Regions from separate parts of the Zhihengliuella flava genome, predicted to be linked through region 3. Evidence: riboswitches for the same ligand, from Rfam matches in the RefSeq annotation. Region 3 holds a riboswitch; each other region holds the start of a gene.
What was found. Region 3 has a riboswitch for thiamine pyrophosphate ahead of thiO (glycine oxidase ThiO). Riboswitches for the same ligand answer to the same signal wherever they lie in the genome.
Positions count from the first base shown of each region.

Region 1: it holds a riboswitch for thiamine pyrophosphate, as region 3 does, so the genes downstream of both, thiD (bifunctional hydroxymethylpyrimidine kinase/phosphomethylpyrimidine kinase) here and thiO (glycine oxidase ThiO) in region 3, are expected to answer to the same signal.
Region 2: it holds a riboswitch for thiamine pyrophosphate, as region 3 does, so the genes downstream of both, IW252_RS05015 (ECF transporter S component) here and thiO (glycine oxidase ThiO) in region 3, are expected to answer to the same signal.

Region 1 covers NZ_JADOTZ010000001.1:1,660,984-1,666,220, forward strand. Annotated here, with positions in the region: gene IW252_RS07685 (MFS transporter) at 1-567, shown strand, start outside; gene IW252_RS07690 (LysR family transcriptional regulator) at 586-1,518, opposite strand; gene thiD (bifunctional hydroxymethylpyrimidine kinase/phosphomethylpyrimidine kinase) at 1,515-3,047, opposite strand; TPP riboswitch at 3,040-3,136, opposite strand; gene IW252_RS07700 (GyrI-like domain-containing protein) at 3,175-3,822, opposite strand; gene IW252_RS07705 (HNH endonuclease signature motif containing protein) at 3,951-5,237, shown strand, end outside.
Region 2 covers NZ_JADOTZ010000001.1:1,083,212-1,088,448, reverse strand. Annotated here, with positions in the region: gene IW252_RS05040 (Na+/H+ antiporter subunit D) at 1-375, shown strand, start outside; gene IW252_RS05035 (Na+/H+ antiporter subunit E) at 375-986, shown strand; gene IW252_RS05030 (monovalent cation/H+ antiporter complex subunit F) at 980-1,246, shown strand; gene mnhG (monovalent cation/H(+) antiporter subunit G) at 1,243-1,620, shown strand; gene IW252_RS05020 (DUF4235 domain-containing protein) at 1,621-1,881, opposite strand; TPP riboswitch at 1,959-2,070, shown strand; gene IW252_RS05015 (ECF transporter S component) at 2,110-2,706, shown strand; gene IW252_RS13705 (ATP-binding cassette domain-containing protein) at 2,708-5,146, shown strand; gene IW252_RS05005 (aminodeoxychorismate lyase) at 5,161-5,237, opposite strand, start outside.
Region 3 covers NZ_JADOTZ010000001.1:1,322,058-1,327,294, forward strand. Annotated here, with positions in the region: gene IW252_RS06055 (LysR family transcriptional regulator) at 1-541, opposite strand, end outside; gene IW252_RS06060 (aldo/keto reductase) at 663-1,538, shown strand; gene IW252_RS06065 (aldo/keto reductase) at 1,535-2,467, shown strand; gene thiE (thiamine phosphate synthase) at 2,502-3,173, opposite strand; TPP riboswitch at 3,210-3,321, shown strand; gene thiO (glycine oxidase ThiO) at 3,310-4,521, shown strand; gene thiS (sulfur carrier protein ThiS) at 4,518-4,781, shown strand; gene IW252_RS06085 (thiazole synthase) at 4,783-5,237, shown strand, end outside.

The DNA of each region.
Region 1 (5,237 bases), 340 kb from region 3:
ATGAGCTCCTACACGGTGCAGGGTGTGATGACCGTTTGGGCGATCTCCTACGTCGTGGACAGCGCGGGCATGGACCGGACTTCCGTGCTCCTCATCAAGGCCTTGGGCGCCACGTTGACCGTCATCGGCGTGTGGATCGCGGCGCGGTATTCGGACCGCATTGGCCGCCGCCCGGTCATGATGATCGGGATCGTGGCGGGAGCCGTCTTGGCGCTGCCCATCATGTGGGGCCTCGAGCTAGGTGAAGTGTGGATCTTCATGATCGCCCTGTTCCTCGCGAATGGATTGATCCAGGCGTTCATCTTCGGCCCCTTCGGTGCCTTCACCGCGGAACTGTTCCCGACGCGGATTCGGTACACCGGAGCGTCGCTGGTCTACCAGCTGTCCTCGACGATCGGCGCCGGTTTCACGCCGATGATCGTCAGCGCCCTCGTCATCGCGGCCGGTGGCAAGCTCTGGCTGGCCGGCGTCGTCTGGATCGGCACGTTCTTGGTGGCCGCGGTGGCGATGCGCGGCATCCGCGAGGGTAAGGATCAGGACCTGAACGCGGCAGATATGCGGCAGTAGAGCCCTCCGCGGCGCCGGTCACCTCGGGGTGGCCGGCGCCGCGTTGCGTTCCTTCTCGGCCCCGGTGGCCACGCAGAAATCGATAAACGCCGAGAGGCGATGACTCTGGCGGTGCGCCGGCGAGGTGGCCACGCAGATGTCGCTGTGGCCCACCTCTCCCTCGATCTCCACCACGGCGAGGGGCAGCCCGTCGTAGCTCACATTCACTGGTGGGCGTTGGACCAAGACGGTGTAGCCGAGCCCGCGAGCCACCATCCCGCGTACCGCCTCGAAGCTGCTGGATTTCCACTTCACCTGCGGATCGAGGCCGGACATGCGCAGGTTCACCAGCTGGTTGTCGCGAACCGTCGGGAGGTCGAGCTGCACAAAGTCTTCCTCGGCCAAATCGCTCAGCTTCACGCTGCCGCGGTTGGCTAGGGGGTGCTCTGCCGCCACCAGCACGTAGGGGCGGCCCGTCATGATCTGCGTTGATTCGACGTCTGGCAAGAGGTGGCGGGTGTGCGTGAGCACGGCGTCGATGTACCCGTCCAGCATCCGCTTCTGCAGCGCGGCGCCGTCTCCTTCAATGATCTCGACGTCCAGCCCGGGGTGGGGGCGGATGAAGCGCTCGCCGATCACGGGAAGCCAGAAGGCGGACAGGCTGGTGTAGCACCCAATGACGAGCGGGCCACTCAGCTCGTTCTGCCGCTCGCTCGCCGACGTTTGGACATCCTCGGCATGGCGGATCAGTGACCGGGCATCCTGCAGGAACCGCTGGCCCATCGCTGTCAGCACCACCCCGCGTGCGCGATGACGCACCACCAGTTGAGCGCCGACCTCCCGCTCCAGCTCGGAGAGGGCTTGCGAGATCGCGGCTTGGGAGATGTGACAGGTCACCGCCGCTCCGGAGAGCGAGCCCGCGTCGGCAATCGCAATGAAGTACTGCAGCTGCTTCAGGGTGTATCTGATCACACGCCCAGCTTAAGCTCCGCGGCCGCAGTTCGCCGTTGGGCGAAGAACGCCATTTCCTGCCGAGCGGACTCCAAGAAGGCGTCGAGCATGGCCTCGCGTTCGTCCTCCGTGGCTTGCCGGGCCGCGCGCTGGGTGATGTCGATGGCCCGGCGTGTGGCGGCGTCGAACTCGGGGGAGGAGTACATCCCTAACCAGTCCGCGTACGGGTGGTCGGGGTGATGCGCTGCGGCCAAGCGTGTGCCGATGTCCTGATAGAGCCAATAGCAGGGCAGCACGGCGGCGGCGATCTGGGCGTAGGAGCCGGTGGCCGTGGCCGCCAGCAGGTGGTTGAGGTAGGACCGGGTCTCGGGAGAGATGGCGTCGGCGGTCGGGTTGCCGCCGTCTGCCAGCCGGCTCTGATGGAGCTCCATCTCGACGGCGAGGCACTCGTGGGCGCTGTTGGCCCAGAATTCCTGCTCGTCAAGGGTCGGTGCCAGCTGCGCGGCCCGGGCCAGGGCCTTGGAATACGTGGTGAGGTAGATCGAGTCTTGGGCCAGGTAGTGCTCAAAGTCGGCCCGGTCCAGCGTTCCATCGGCGAGCTGCCGGACAAACCACACGTCGTCAATGTCCGCCCGCAGCTGGCCGATGAGCTCCCACCAGTGGTCCAGCTCGGCGCGCGGGTCCGGTAGGGACTCGCCGGACCAGAGCTGCCCCAGGTGATGGACCGGCCCGCGCCCACCGCCGACCGTGAGGTCATCCGCAGCGCGCAGCGCACCGGTCAGCCAGCGCTTGGCGAGCTGCAGCGCGCCGGCCCAGTCGCCGTGGCGGGCATACAGCGTGGCGAGCGCCGAGGAGAAGGAGCATCCCGTCCCATGCGTATTCGCGGTTTCGACGCGCTCGCCGGACAGTTCAAGCACGACGCCGTCCGGGCCCACCAGAGCATCCGGGCACCCGCCCGCGCCATCTCCTTCGGGCAGGTGTCCACCCTTGGCGAGCACTAGCGTGCCGTGTTCCGCGGCGAGGCGACGGGCTTGATCCAGCGCGGCGTCCCACGTGGTGGCGGTGTCCTCGCCCAGCAGGACGGCCAGCTCCGGCAGGTTGGGGGTGATCACGGCCGCAACGGGCAGTAGCGTCCGGAGGGCGGCGACAGCGTCGTCTTCGGTGAGGCGATCGCCGCTAGAGGCCACCATGACGGGATCGAGGACGACGGCGGGGCACGGATTGGCGCGCAGCCAGGCCGAGACGGCGGCGATGGTGGCCGCGTCCGGCAGCATGCCGATCTTCACGGCGTCGATGCGCACATCGGCTGTCAGGGCGTCGAGCTGGTGAGTGAGGAACTCGGCCGGCGGTGTGTGCACCGCTAAGACGCCACGGGTGTTTTGCGCGGTCAGCGCGGTGAGCGCGGCCATCCCGTAGCCGCCGCACGCGGCGATCGATTTGAGGTCGGCCTGAATGCCGGCGCCGCCGGACGGATCGGAGCCGGCGATGGACAGAATATTGGGGGTTCCGGCGCGTTGGCGCGCGGGAACGGTAGGCGTCATGGAATCCATGAAGCGACATCCCTCCGCTAGTACGAACTAGATCAGGTGTGTGCGGGTGTTCTCTCAGCCCCTCGCGGGGGGCACCCCGTGCCACTCGGTGGCTCTACCCTATGCGCTGGCGTGCCTGCGGTCACATTCAGTGCTGGTGTGTGACCGGTTGGCGCAAGATGGTGCGGAGCCGTTCTGGAGGGACCCGGCGGGGATCGGAGAGGTAAACCTCGTGGTGGCGCCCCGTCATGCGCAGGCCCTGGTCCGGGATGAATTCGTGGTGCAGGCGCGCCAATGTGGCCGCTTCGTCGTCGTACGGGCCCACGTGGAGCGTTTGCACGCAGTCTCCTTCCGTGAGGGTCTCCAGCCTGATCTCGCCCATGCGCTCCAGCGCGGCTTGGACCATCCCCCGTTTCGCGGCGGCGCGCGTCCGGGCGCGCGCCGCGGCCGCGTTCACGAGGTCGTGATCTATCCACTCTGGCACCATGAGCAGCAGGGTCCACTTCCACGCGGACTTGTCCCGTGCAGTGGTAAAGGAGTCCATGCTGTCCGCCCACCACAGGCCCTCTAGGGGAGGGACCACGTAATCCCGTCCCAACTCCTCTTTGCTGGCAAATTTCACGGCGTAGCCGGTCGGGTACAGTGCGGCCAGCGATGCCGCGTACAGCGGCGAGGTGTTGGGGTCCCCATGGCCGTCCAGCATGAGGTACCGCATCGCGGGAACCTCGAGGCGTTCAAACCTCCCGCGGGGCGCCCGGTAGGCGTCGATGGTCTTCTTGAAATCGATCTTGGTCACGAGGTCAGTCTTCACCGGGCGCAGGGTGCTCGCAATGGCAACATCTCCCGCGTGTGGATAAGTACTGATCTTCGATTTTATCCACACAAGACCTTTAGGAATTCGAAAGTATGTTCTAAACTTAAGGCATGCACCAAGATTCGATGCCGCGGTTTCAGCTGGGCAGTCATGTGGTGGGCGTCGCCCCCGTGGCCGCCTCGGCTCCGGCCGAGGGCACCGCTGATCGTCCGGCGGGCATCGCGGCCGTCCGGACCATAGCGTCGGGTGCGTCGGGGCGTGAGGTGGTGGAGTTCGCTGAGCGGCTCCGTTCGTTTGCTGAGGCCCTGTTTTATGTCGGTGTGATGCGCCTTGGCGAGGCGACGGAGGCCGCGCTTGCTCCCCACTTGGCAGACGTGGCTGCGTCCTCGCCGGGGATGGCGGCCTCGGTCAGCGCAGGGTCCTTGCCAACGCACGCCGCGCAGGAGGTCCTTGCCCAAGAGGTGGCTTCACTTCGGGGTATCGCACGCATGACGGCCGCACACGAGGTTCACCGGGCCCGTGCGGCGGTACTCGATGCGCCCGAGTTGTTGGAAGTCCTCGCGCGAGGCGAGGCCGGCGTCCGGCATATTCAGGAAATCGTGGATCTGAGCTTGCGAATCGAACCCACGGACGTTCCAGCTCCCGAAACAAAGGACCCGGCCGCCGATGAAGCGCATGAGCGGGCGCTTCGCCAAGCGGATCGTGAATGCAGTGAGCGCCGTCGACGCTTCGGCCGTGACACGCTGCGGGCGTGCTCGGGGAAGACGCCGGGCCAGGTGCGCCGGCAGGGGCGGCGGCGCCTCGAGCAGGACCTTCCGGCGGCTTTCGAGTCCCGGCACCAGAACGCGCGGGCCGGCCGCTCCGTGGGAGTTCACGAGGCCGAGGACGGCATGTCCTACCTGACCGCCTACCTCCCCACCACCGCGGCCGAGGCCATCGAGCGCCGGCTCACGGAGTACGCGCGGGCCATCAAGCACCCGGCCGCGGAGAACTTGGACCGGCCGGTGGATCTCTTCGCTGCGCACAGCGCATCCGCGTGGGCCGGTGCCCGGGATGAGTCGCGCACTCTGGCGCAGATCCGCGCCGATGCACTCGTCGACATGCTCCTCTCCGGACCCGAGGCCGCGGGCCTGGCGAACGTGAAACCCCATATCACCGTCACCGTTCCGGCACCCTTGCTGCTCGGCCTGGGTGTCAGCCTGCCAGGCGAAGGGCGTGCGGGTGAGGCACCGTCGGAGAACTTTTCAGGGGGCGGAGTTTCGGCAGCTGCGGGGATGGACCCCGAGGCGTTGGGGGTCATCGCCGGACTCTTCACGGCGTCCGGCACAGCGGAAGCGGAACGGTTCGGCTCAGTCAGCCTGACCGATCTGCGGGCCCTCCTTCCGCAGGCCAGCTCG
Region 2 (5,237 bases), 240 kb from region 3:
GGGGCCATGGTGACGTCGTTGCTGACGCTGTTGGCCGTGGCTCGCGTCTGGAACCGCGCGTTCTGGCGGCGGGCGCAGGACGCGGAGGACCCGCATCCGCACCTGCTCGATTCGCTCGCCGAGAAAGATGCGACGACGGCGGTGGCCACCCGGCGTCGGACCCTGCCGGCCATGATGGTCGGCGCGACGACGGCGCTGGTGCTCCTCGGGGTGGCCCTCACCGTTGCCGCTGGCCCCCTCTTCGCCATCGCCGATCAGGCGGCGCTCAATATGTATGAGCGCGTGCCGTACATTGAGGCCGTCTTGGGCCCAGAGGCGTTCGACGGGTACCAGCCCAACCCGGGCGCCCCGGCCTTCGTGGGAGAGGATCAGTGATGCCGCCCCTGCCCGCGAATCCCGCACAGCGGGGCCGCCGCTGGCGGCACCTGCGCGCGCTGGCGCGCCGCCGCCGTCGCCGCTTCCTGGTGGAACTGCCCCTACTGATCGGCATGACGGCCCTGTGGGGCGCGCTGTGGATCGATTTCAGCGCCGGGAACCTCATCTTTGGATTCTTGATCTCCCTGGTCATCGTGTCCGCGTTCCGGTTGCCGCCGGTGCACCTCTCCGGCCGCTTCAACCTCTGGCACGCGCTGGTGTTTGTGGTGCGCTTCCTCGGCGAGGTGGTGGTGGCCAGCTTTGTGGTCCTCTACCTTTCGGTGGTGCGCGGACCGCGCGTGCGCTCGGCCATTGTGGGCGTTCCGCTGCGCAGCCACGACGACCTCGTGGTGACGCTGACCGGCCACACCCTGAGCCTCATCCCCGGCTCGGTGGTGGTGGAAGTGGACCGCCGGTCCGCCACGTTGTACATGCACGTGCTCAACGTGGAAACGAAGCAGGACGCGGAGGCCTTCCGTGAATCGGCGCGTGCCACCGAGGCGCGCCTGCTGCGCGTCATGGGCACTCGCGACGAGGTCGAGGCGCTGGCGAGGGAGGAGAGCTCATGCTAGAAGTCGCCGCGTGGATTGCCGGCATCCTGCTGGGTCTGGCCACGGTGCTGGTCATCATCCGCATCATGCGCGGGCCCTCCATTTTGGAACGGGCGATCGCCATGGACGTGCTGCTGGCCATCATCATCGCGGCCCTGTGCATCGACATGGCGGTGGGTCAGCACACCAACCACTTGGCGTTTGTGGTCGTGGCCTGCGTGCTGGGATTCATCGGGTCCGTGACCATTTCGCGGTACGTCACGGATCGGAGGAACTCATGAGCGCTGAACCCCTGACGTGGGACCTGATTCGCGACGCGGTGACCGCGGTCTGCCTAGTGGTGGGCGCGCTCATGTCCTTTGCTGCTGCCCTCGGCATGCTCCGGTTCCCCGACCTGCTCTCCCGCATGCATGCGGCCACGAAGCCGCAGGTGCTGGGCCTCTTGCTGCTCCTCATCGCGGTGGGGCTCCAGATCGGCAGTTGGGCCGTGGTGCCCCTGCTGGTCTTCGCCTGGCTGCTGCAGCTCGTGACGGCGCCCGTCAGTGCACACATGGTCTCGCGAGCCGGCTATCGCACCCGTCACCTGCGGCGGGACACGCTGCAGCGGGACGATCTAGACGCCGTCGTGCGGGCCCACACCGAGAAGTCCGACTGACTAGATCTCGTCCGCGGTGCGCTTGAAGTAGTTGATGGCGCCGGTGGTGCCACGCTCGGTGAGGACCTGAATCACCGAGGCGACCACGGAGGAAGCCACGGCGAATCCGAGGGCCTGACGCAGGCTGGCCTCATTCTGGGCTTCCTTGTCCCCGGGCTTCGGCGGCTTTTGGCCCGTGACCTTCAGCCAGACGGCGTCCAAAATCTTGGCCCCGGCAAAGCCGGCCCCGAACGATACCGCGGTCCCGAGCAGCTTCAGCATCAGATTCACGTCAATCTCTCTTCCCTATGGAGCGCGATTACCTGCCCAGCATAACGCGGCGTTACACTACCAACACATCACAACGACAGGGGAGCGTCGGCCACGGCTGGACGCTGAGAGTGCGCAGCAGCGCAGACCCTCGAACCTGCTCCGGTTAGCACCGGCGAAGGGAGTCGAGTTCTCTTGGGGCGCACGCGCCCTCCCCTCCTTGCATTCGAGGAGGACTTCATGGCTAAAACCACCACGTGGCGGGTCGCGGACATCGTGATTGCCGCCGTCATCGCCGTCGCGTCCGGCGTCATCTTTTGGGCCTGGAACATGACCTACGCCGGGCTGGAATTTCTCTGGGCCGCCTTCCCGCCCGCGTCCGGTCTGGTGGTCGGCATGTGGCTGTTCCCGGGTGTCTTGGGCGCCTTGATCATCCGCAAACCCGGCGCGGCGCTCTTCTGCGAGGTGATCGCGGCCGTCATCTCCGCGTTTCTTGGCTCCCAGTGGGGCGTGACCGTGCTGCTTTCCGGGCTCATTCAGGGCCTTGGCGCCGAGCTGGTGTTTGCCTCATTCCGGTATCGGCGCTTCGGCCTCTGGGTCGCCACGCTCGCCGGCGGCGCTGCAGGCCTGTTCGGCACGTTCAATGACGCCTTCATCATGGCGTGGTTCCCCGAGTACACGCTAGCCATGAAGCTGATCTACATGGGCTGCGGCGTGGTGTCCGGCCTGCTCATTGCGGGTGCGCTGAGCTGGGTGCTCACGCGGGCGATCGCGAAGACCGGCGCCCTGTCCTCGCTGGCCTCCCGCAAGGCCGGTAGCGAACCGGTCAACGCCTGAGATGACCGTCGAGTCACCCGCCATGACCGCCGGCGCGCGGATCGTCGCTGACGCGTGGCGGTTTCAGCACGCGGACCGCTCCGCGCCGGCGGTCTCTGGGCTTGACTTAAGCCTCCGCCCTGGCGAACGCGTCCTGCTGGTGGGCCCCTCCGGCGCGGGAAAGTCCACCCTGCTGCACGCGCTGGCGGGCGTGCTGCACGACGACGATTCTTCCTCGGCGGGCCGCCTCACCATCGACGGCGTGTCGGCGGGCACCGTGCCCGGCGTCGTGGGACTCATGCAGCAGGACCCCGAAACGCAAGTGGTGCAGGCCACGGTGGGAGATGACGTGGCGTTTGGGTGTGAGAACCTCTCCGTCCCGCGGGAGGAGATCGGCCCGCGCGTCGACGCGGCGCTGGAGGCGGTGGGGCTTGACGTGCCGCTGACGGGGTCAACCTCGGCCCTGTCCGGCGGGCAGAAGCAGCGCCTGGCGCTGGCCGGGCTGCTGGCCATGCGCCCCCGCGTGTTGTTGCTGGACGAGCCGACGGCCAATCTGGATCCGGCCGGCGTGACGGAGGTGCGGGACGCCGTCGTCTCCGCGCTCGATGCAACGGGAGCGACGGCCGTGATCGTCGAGCACCGGCTCGCCGCGTGGGCGCCGCACGTGGACCGCGTGCTGGTGCTGGAACCCGGCGGAGGGATCATTGCCGACGGGACGCCAGCCGCGCTGTTTGCCCCCGGCCCCCTCCGGGAGCGCCTCACCGCCGCCGGCGTGTGGGTCCCGGGCCACGTTCCCCAGCTGCCCGCGGCAGCCGCGGCACGCCCCACCTCCCCGGGCACGACGGCGCCGCGCCTGCAGGCGAGCCACCTGGCCGTGGGCCGGGGCAAGCCGGGCAAAAGCCAACCCACGCTGGACGCGGTGAGCCTGGAACTCGACCCGGGAGAGGCCCTGTGCATCACGGGCGCGAACGGAGCGGGCAAGTCCACTCTGGCGCTGACGCTGGGCGGGCTGCTGCCGGAACACGGCGGAGAGATCACCTACCGAAACGCCACCACGACGGGCGACATCCCGGAGCGCGGCGCCTCGGACCGCCCAGCAGGCCGCGAGTTCTCCCGCCCGTATTTATGGCGCGCCGGGGAGCTGGTGGGCCGGATCGGTTCGGTCTTCCAAGAGCCGGAGCACCAGTTCGTCACGCAGTCCGTGCGCGCCGAGCTCGACTACGGGCAGCGCCACGCCCGGGACGACGCGGGGCAGCCGGCGTTTTCCGAGGAGGAGATCGAGGCGCGCACCGACGAGCTGTTGGCGCGGCTGCGGCTGAGCGATCTGGCCGAGGCCAACCCCTTCACGCTCTCCGGGGGAGAGAAGCGGCGGCTCTCGGTGGCCGCGGTGCTCGCGGCCCGGCCGAGCGTGCTGATTCTGGACGAGCCGACGTTCGGGCAGGACGCCAACACGTGGGCCGAGCTCGCCGCCCTGCTGCGGGACGAATTGCACGCGGGCGCCAGCGTCCTAGCGGTCACGCACGACGAGCATTTCGCCGCGGCCATCGGTGCCGCGCAGGCGGACGTGGCCGGGCTCGCCGGTGGTAACGCCGCTGACCATCACGACTCTGGCAAGACGACGACAGGCGCCGCGGTGACGCCGTCGTCCCCCTCGGGCGGTCGGCTCACGCTGGAGCCGAGCGAGCGCTCCGCCGCCAGTTTCATGGGCCGGGCCAACCCGTTGGCCAAGCTGGCCGCGCTGATCTGCGTGACGGTGCCGCTGGTGGTCTCGATGGACTTCGTGAGCTCGGCGGTGGTGGTTGCGGCGACGCTGTCCGTGCTGCCCTTGTCCGGCCTGCGGATCAGCGACTTCCTGCTGCGGGCGTGGCCGCTGCTCGTGGCCGCCCTGTTTGCCGCGTGGGGGACCACGCTGGTGGGGGAGACCTCGGGATCGATGCTGGTGGACTGGGGCCCCCTCACCATCTCCACGGGCTCGCTGGAGGCGGGGTTGGCGACGGGCACGCGTATCTTCGCCGTCGCACTGCCAGCGGTGGTGATGATCTCCAGCACCAACCCCACGGACTTGGCCAACGCGCTGGCCCAGCGTGCGCACCTACCGCACCGGTTTGTGCTCGGGGCGCTCGCCGGCATGCGGCTGGTCGGGCTACTGGCGGAGGAGTGGCACGTGCTGTCCATGGCGCGGCGGGCCCGCGGGGTCGGGTCCCACGGCAGCTTGCGGCAGCGAGTCCTAGCGAACGCCGGGCAGGCGTTCTCGTTGATCGTGCAGGCGATCCGCCGGGCCTCGCGGTTGGCCATGAGTATGGAGGCGAAGGGCTTCGGCGGGCCGGAGCGCTCGTGGTGGCGGGCCTCGGTGTTCAGGCGGCGCGACGCCGTCATCCTGGCGGGTGGCCTGCTGGTGGGGGCGGTGGCCGTCGCCGCGGCGTTGGCCGCGGGAACCTGGAACGTCGTCTGGAGTAGTTGAGCCGAACCCGGCGGTCAGCTGACGCGATTCACCATCGCCGTAAGCTCGGCCGTGAGCTCCGCGTCCGTGCCGATGGCCTCGCCGTCGAGCG
Region 3 (5,237 bases):
GCCGCCGCCCGGACAGCAGCTCGTGCCCCTCGTGAGCCAGGAAGACCAGCGGCTCCCGCCCGAGCTCGCGGTGGGTCAGGGACCCAAAGTGCCCGCGGGTGGCCACCAGCGCCACGTCCAGCTCGCCGTCGCGCACCATGGACATCAGCTCCTGCGATCCCCGCTGCGCAAAGTGCGTCTCCACGGCCGGGTGCCGCCGATGAAACCGCTCGAGCAGCGGGTTGATGTCCACGACGCCGAGGCACTGTTCGGACCCGATCCGCAGCGTGCCGGCGACGGCCTGGCTGGCCTGCACGACGGCGTCGCGCGCCGACGCCGCTTGCTGCAGCATGGCCCGCGCGTGCGGCAAGAGCGCCAGCCCCGCCTCGGTGGCCTCCACCCGCCGCGTCGTCCGGCGGAAGAGCTGCGCGCCCATCTCCTCCTCGAGCGTGCGGATGGCCGCCGAGAAACCGGACTGGGAGATCCGCGTGAGCTCGGCCGCGCGCGTGAAGTTCCGCTCCTCGGCGAGCGCCACGAGGTACTCCATCTGCCGCAGATCCATTGATCGCTCCTACTGCTCAGTGTTATCCATCAAAACTGTTGGACTTCTAAATGCCTGCTTTCTAGAGTGACACACGGCACTAGAACCCACCACGCGAGGAGTACCCGTGCACCACAGGACACTGCCCACCCGCCGGATCGGAGACCGCACCGTCTCGGCCCTCGGCCTCGGCGGCATGCCCCTGTCCATCGAGGGCCGCCCGGACACCGCGCAGTCCGTAGCGACCATCCACGCCGCGCTGGACGCCGGGGTCACCTTGATCGACACCGCGGACGCGTACCACCGGGACACTCGCGAGGTCGGGCACAACGAGGAGCTCATCGCCCGCGCCTTGCGCGAGTACGGCCCCGGGGCCGACGACGTCTTGGTCGCCACCAAGGGCGGTCACCTGCGCCCGGGCGACGGCTCGTGGACCAAGAACGGCCGCCCCGAGTACCTCAAGGAAGCCGCCAAGGCCTCGGCGCAGCGGCTCGGCGTCGAGGCGATCGGCCTCTACCAGTTCCACCGGCCGGACCCGGAGGTTCCCTACGAGGATTCGATCGGCGCGATCCGCGAGCTGCTGGACGAGGGCGTGATCGCTCTGGCGGGGATCTCCAACGCGAACATCGAGCAGATCGAGACGGCCGACGCGATCCTCGGCGGCCGGCTGGCCTCGGTCCAAAACCAGTTCAGCCCGCGCTTCCGCTCCTCCGAGGAGGAGTTGCGTCACTGCGCGGCCAAGTCCATCGCGTTCCTGCCGTGGAGCCCGCTGGGCGGCATCGCCCGGGCTGGAGAGCTGGCCCGCGACCACGCGGCCTTCGCGGAGGTTGCGGCCGAGCTGGAGGTCAGCGTGTATCAGGTGACGCTGGCGTGGGAGCTGGCGCTCGCACCCGTCGTCGTTCCCATCCCCGGCGCCTCACGCGCCGCCAGCATTCAGGACTCGGCCCAGGCCGCGCACCTGCAGCTCACGGAGGATCAGATGAACCGCCTCAGCGCCACCACCTCAGGAGAGAAATGAAGACCACGTCACTGCCCGGCGTCACCCTGCCGGCGCCCAACCTCATTCAGGGCCTGATGCGCATTCAGGACAAGTCCGACGATCAGGTGCGCGAACTGGTGCGCGCGGCCCGCGAGGCCGGGATCACGTTCTTCGATCATGCCGACATCTACGGCGTGGACACCCACGGCTGCGAGCGCCGGTTTGCCGAAGCCATGCAGCTCAGCGCCGCCGAGCGGGACCAGTACACGCTGCAGTCCAAGGCGGGAATTGTCCGCTCGGGACCCTACTTCGACTTCTCCTACGAACACCTGACCCGGCAGGTCGAGGGCTCGCTGCGGGCGCTCGGCACGGACTACCTGGACATCCTGCTGCTGCACCGCCCGGACGCCCTCATGGAGCCGGAGGAGGTGGCCCGCGCGTTTGATGACCTGCACGCCGCCGGGAAGGTCCATGCGTTTGGCGTCTCCAACCACACGCCCGGGCAGATCGAGTTGCTGCGCCAGCACGTACGGCAGCCGATCATCGTCAATCAGCTGCAGCTGTCCATCGCGCACGCGCCGCTCGTGACCCAGGGCCTGGCCGCCAACATGGCCCACCTCGAGCAGTCCGCCTCGCGGGACAGTGGGGTGCTGGATTACTGCCGGCTGCACGGAATCACGGTGCAGGCGTGGTCCCCGTTCCAGTCCGGCACGGCGGCGGGGCCGTTCCTCGGTTCACCGGCCTTTCCCGAGCTGAACGCGGTGATCGACCGCCTGGCCGCGAAGTACCAGGTGGCGCCGATCGCCATCGCCACCGCGTGGATCACGCGCCACCCGGCCGGGATGCAGGTGGTCCTCGGCACCACCACGCCAGAGCGCATCACGGCCGCCGCGGAAGGGTCCGAACTGCCCCTGACCCGGCCCGAGTGGTACGAGCTGGTCCGCGCCGCCGGCTACACGGTCCCGTAGAACCCATCAGCTACGCCGGGGCGCTCACCCGAGCCTAGAGCCCGGCGAGCAGCTCGCGGGCGGCCGCGGCCGGATCGGCCGCCTCGGTGATGGCGCGCACGACGACGATCCGCTCGGCCCCCGCCTCACGCACCTCGGGCAGACGCTGCGCGTCGATCCCGCCGATGGCGAACCACGGCTTCTTCGCCACGGCGGAGGCATAACCCAGTAGGTCCAGCCCGACGGCGGCCCGGCCCGGCTTGGTGGGCGTCTCCCACACCGGCCCCACGCAGAAGTAGTCGATGCCCGGGTCCTGATTGGCCGCGTTGATTTGATTGAGCGAGTGCGTGCTGCGGCCGATCAGCACCTCCGGGCCCACCAGCGTGCGCGTCTGCATGGTGGACAAGTCCCCCTGCCCCAGGTGCAGCACATCGGCGCCGGTCAGCACGGCAATGTCCGCGCGGTCGTTGACCGAGAATAGGGCGCCCGCCTCCCGCGCCACGCGCCCCAGGAGGTTCACGCGCTCGATCTCCGCGGCGGCCTCCATGGACTTGTCCCGCAGCTGGATGATGTCCACCCCGCCGGCGTACGCGGCACCCAGGAAGTCCTCGAGGTCCGCCTGCTCGGTGCGCGCGTTGGTGCACACGTACAGGCGGGCCGCGGTCAACCGCTCCAGCCGCTCCGTCCGCGTCAGCCCGCCCGGGGTCGCGCCGAAGCCGTCCGTCATGAGTGCCTCATCGATCTCAGCCATGTGTCTACAATAGGCGCGTTCCGTGGGAGCCCGAACCGGGCTGAGAGGGCGCCGAGGCAGGTAGGCGCCGACCACCACACCTGATGCGGGTCATGCCGCCGTAGGGAGGAAAATGCCGCACGTCGTCGTCGCGGGTGCCGGGATCATCGGCCTCGCCACCGCCGCCGAACTGCTACCCCGTGGGTGGGCCGTCACGGTGTGTGACCCGGCCCCGGCCTCGGGCGCCAGCCACGCCGCCGCGGGCATGCTGGCACCCGCCGCGGAAATGGTGTGGGGACAGAACGCGCTGTACCCGCTCATGATCGCCTCCGGGCGGATGTACCCGGACTTCTTGGCCCGCCTCGGCCACGCAGACGGCGACGCCGCCGATCTGGGTCACGTGCGTAACGGCACCCTCGTGGTCGGGGCCGACGCCGCGGACCGGGCCGCACTGGCGGACCTGACGGCCATCCAGCGCGCGGCCGGCCTGCCCGTGGAAACGGCCACCACCCGGCAGCTCCGCCGGCTCGAGCCCGCCCTCTCCCCCGCGATCTCCGGCGGCGTCCTCCTCCCCGAGGACCACCACGTCGACCCGCGCCGACTCACCGCGGCCCTGCTCCGGCACCTCGAGGCCCACCCCCGCGCCGAACTCATCCGCCGGGGCGTGTCCGCCCTCACGGGCACCACCACGGACGCCGGGCGGGCGACGGACGGCGTCGTCCTCTCCGACGGGCGGCGCCTGGCCGCCGACCAGGTGGTGCTGGCCACCGGCCTCGCCGCGCGCGAGCTGGCCGACCTTCCGCTGCGGCCCATTCACGGGGACATCCTGCGCCTGAAGCTGCCAGCGTCCAACCACCCGCTCATCACCCGGACGGTGCGTGCGCTGGTCAACGGGCGGCCCGTCTACGCGGTGCCGCGGGGGGACGGGATTGTCCTTGGCGCCTCCAGCCGCGAGGATTCCGGCGCGGGCGTACGCACCGAGTCCGTCCACGAACTCCTCGACTCCGCCCACCGCATCCTGCCCGGCGTGCTGGATTCCACGCTAGAGGAGGCCACTGCGCGGGCCCGCCCGGGCACCCCGGATGACGTCCCCCTCATCGGCCGCCGGGATCCCGGCCTCGTGGTCTCCACCGGATACTCGCGCCACGGGATCCTGCTGGCGCCGCTGGGGGCGCGGCTCACCGCGGACCTGGTCGCCGGCTCCCCGCCGCCGTCGACGGGGCACGACGACGCAGCGGGCCCGTCCCTCCTCCCCCTGACCGCCGAGGCGAACGTGGCGGCCCTGCTGGCCGCCGTCGCACCAGACCGCTTTCCCGCAACCGTGACCGCTAGGAGCACCCCATGAGCACCCCCCACCCACCGGAAACGGACGTGACCTTCACCCTGAACGGCGCCGAGCGCACCGCCGCGCCCGGCGCCACCCTGCGGGAGGTGATCGCCGCGGAGATCGGCCGCGAGGTGGGCGACGACGGCCGCCTGCCGGGCGGGCAGGGCACCGGTGTGGCCGCCGCCGTCGACGGCGAGGTCGTCCCGCGGGCCCGCTGGGTCACCACCGGCGTCGGCGGCGCCCGAATCGAGCTCGTCACGGCAACGCAGGGAGGCTGACATGAGCCAGCAACAGAACCTCATCATCGACGGCGTGGAACTTTCCAGCCGCCTCATCATGGGCACCGGCGGGGCCACGAGCCTGTCCACGCTAGAGGACGCCCTCGTGGCGTCCGGCACGGAGCTGACCACGGTGGCCATGCGCCGGTTCTCCGCGGAGACGGGCTCCAGCGTCTTCGCGATGCTGCAGCGCCTCGGCGTGCGGCCGCTGCCCAACACGGCCGGGTGCTACACGGCCCGGGACGCCGTGCTCACCGCGCAGATGGCGCGGGAGGCCCTGGAGACTCACTGGGTGAAGCTCGAGGTCATCGCGGACGAGGACACGCTGCTACCAGACCCCGTGGAGACGCTGGAGGCCGCGGAGATCCTCATCAATGACGGTTTCACCGTGCTCGCCTACACCAACGATGACCCGGTGACGGCCAAGCGGCTGGAGGACGTCGGCGTCGCGGCCGT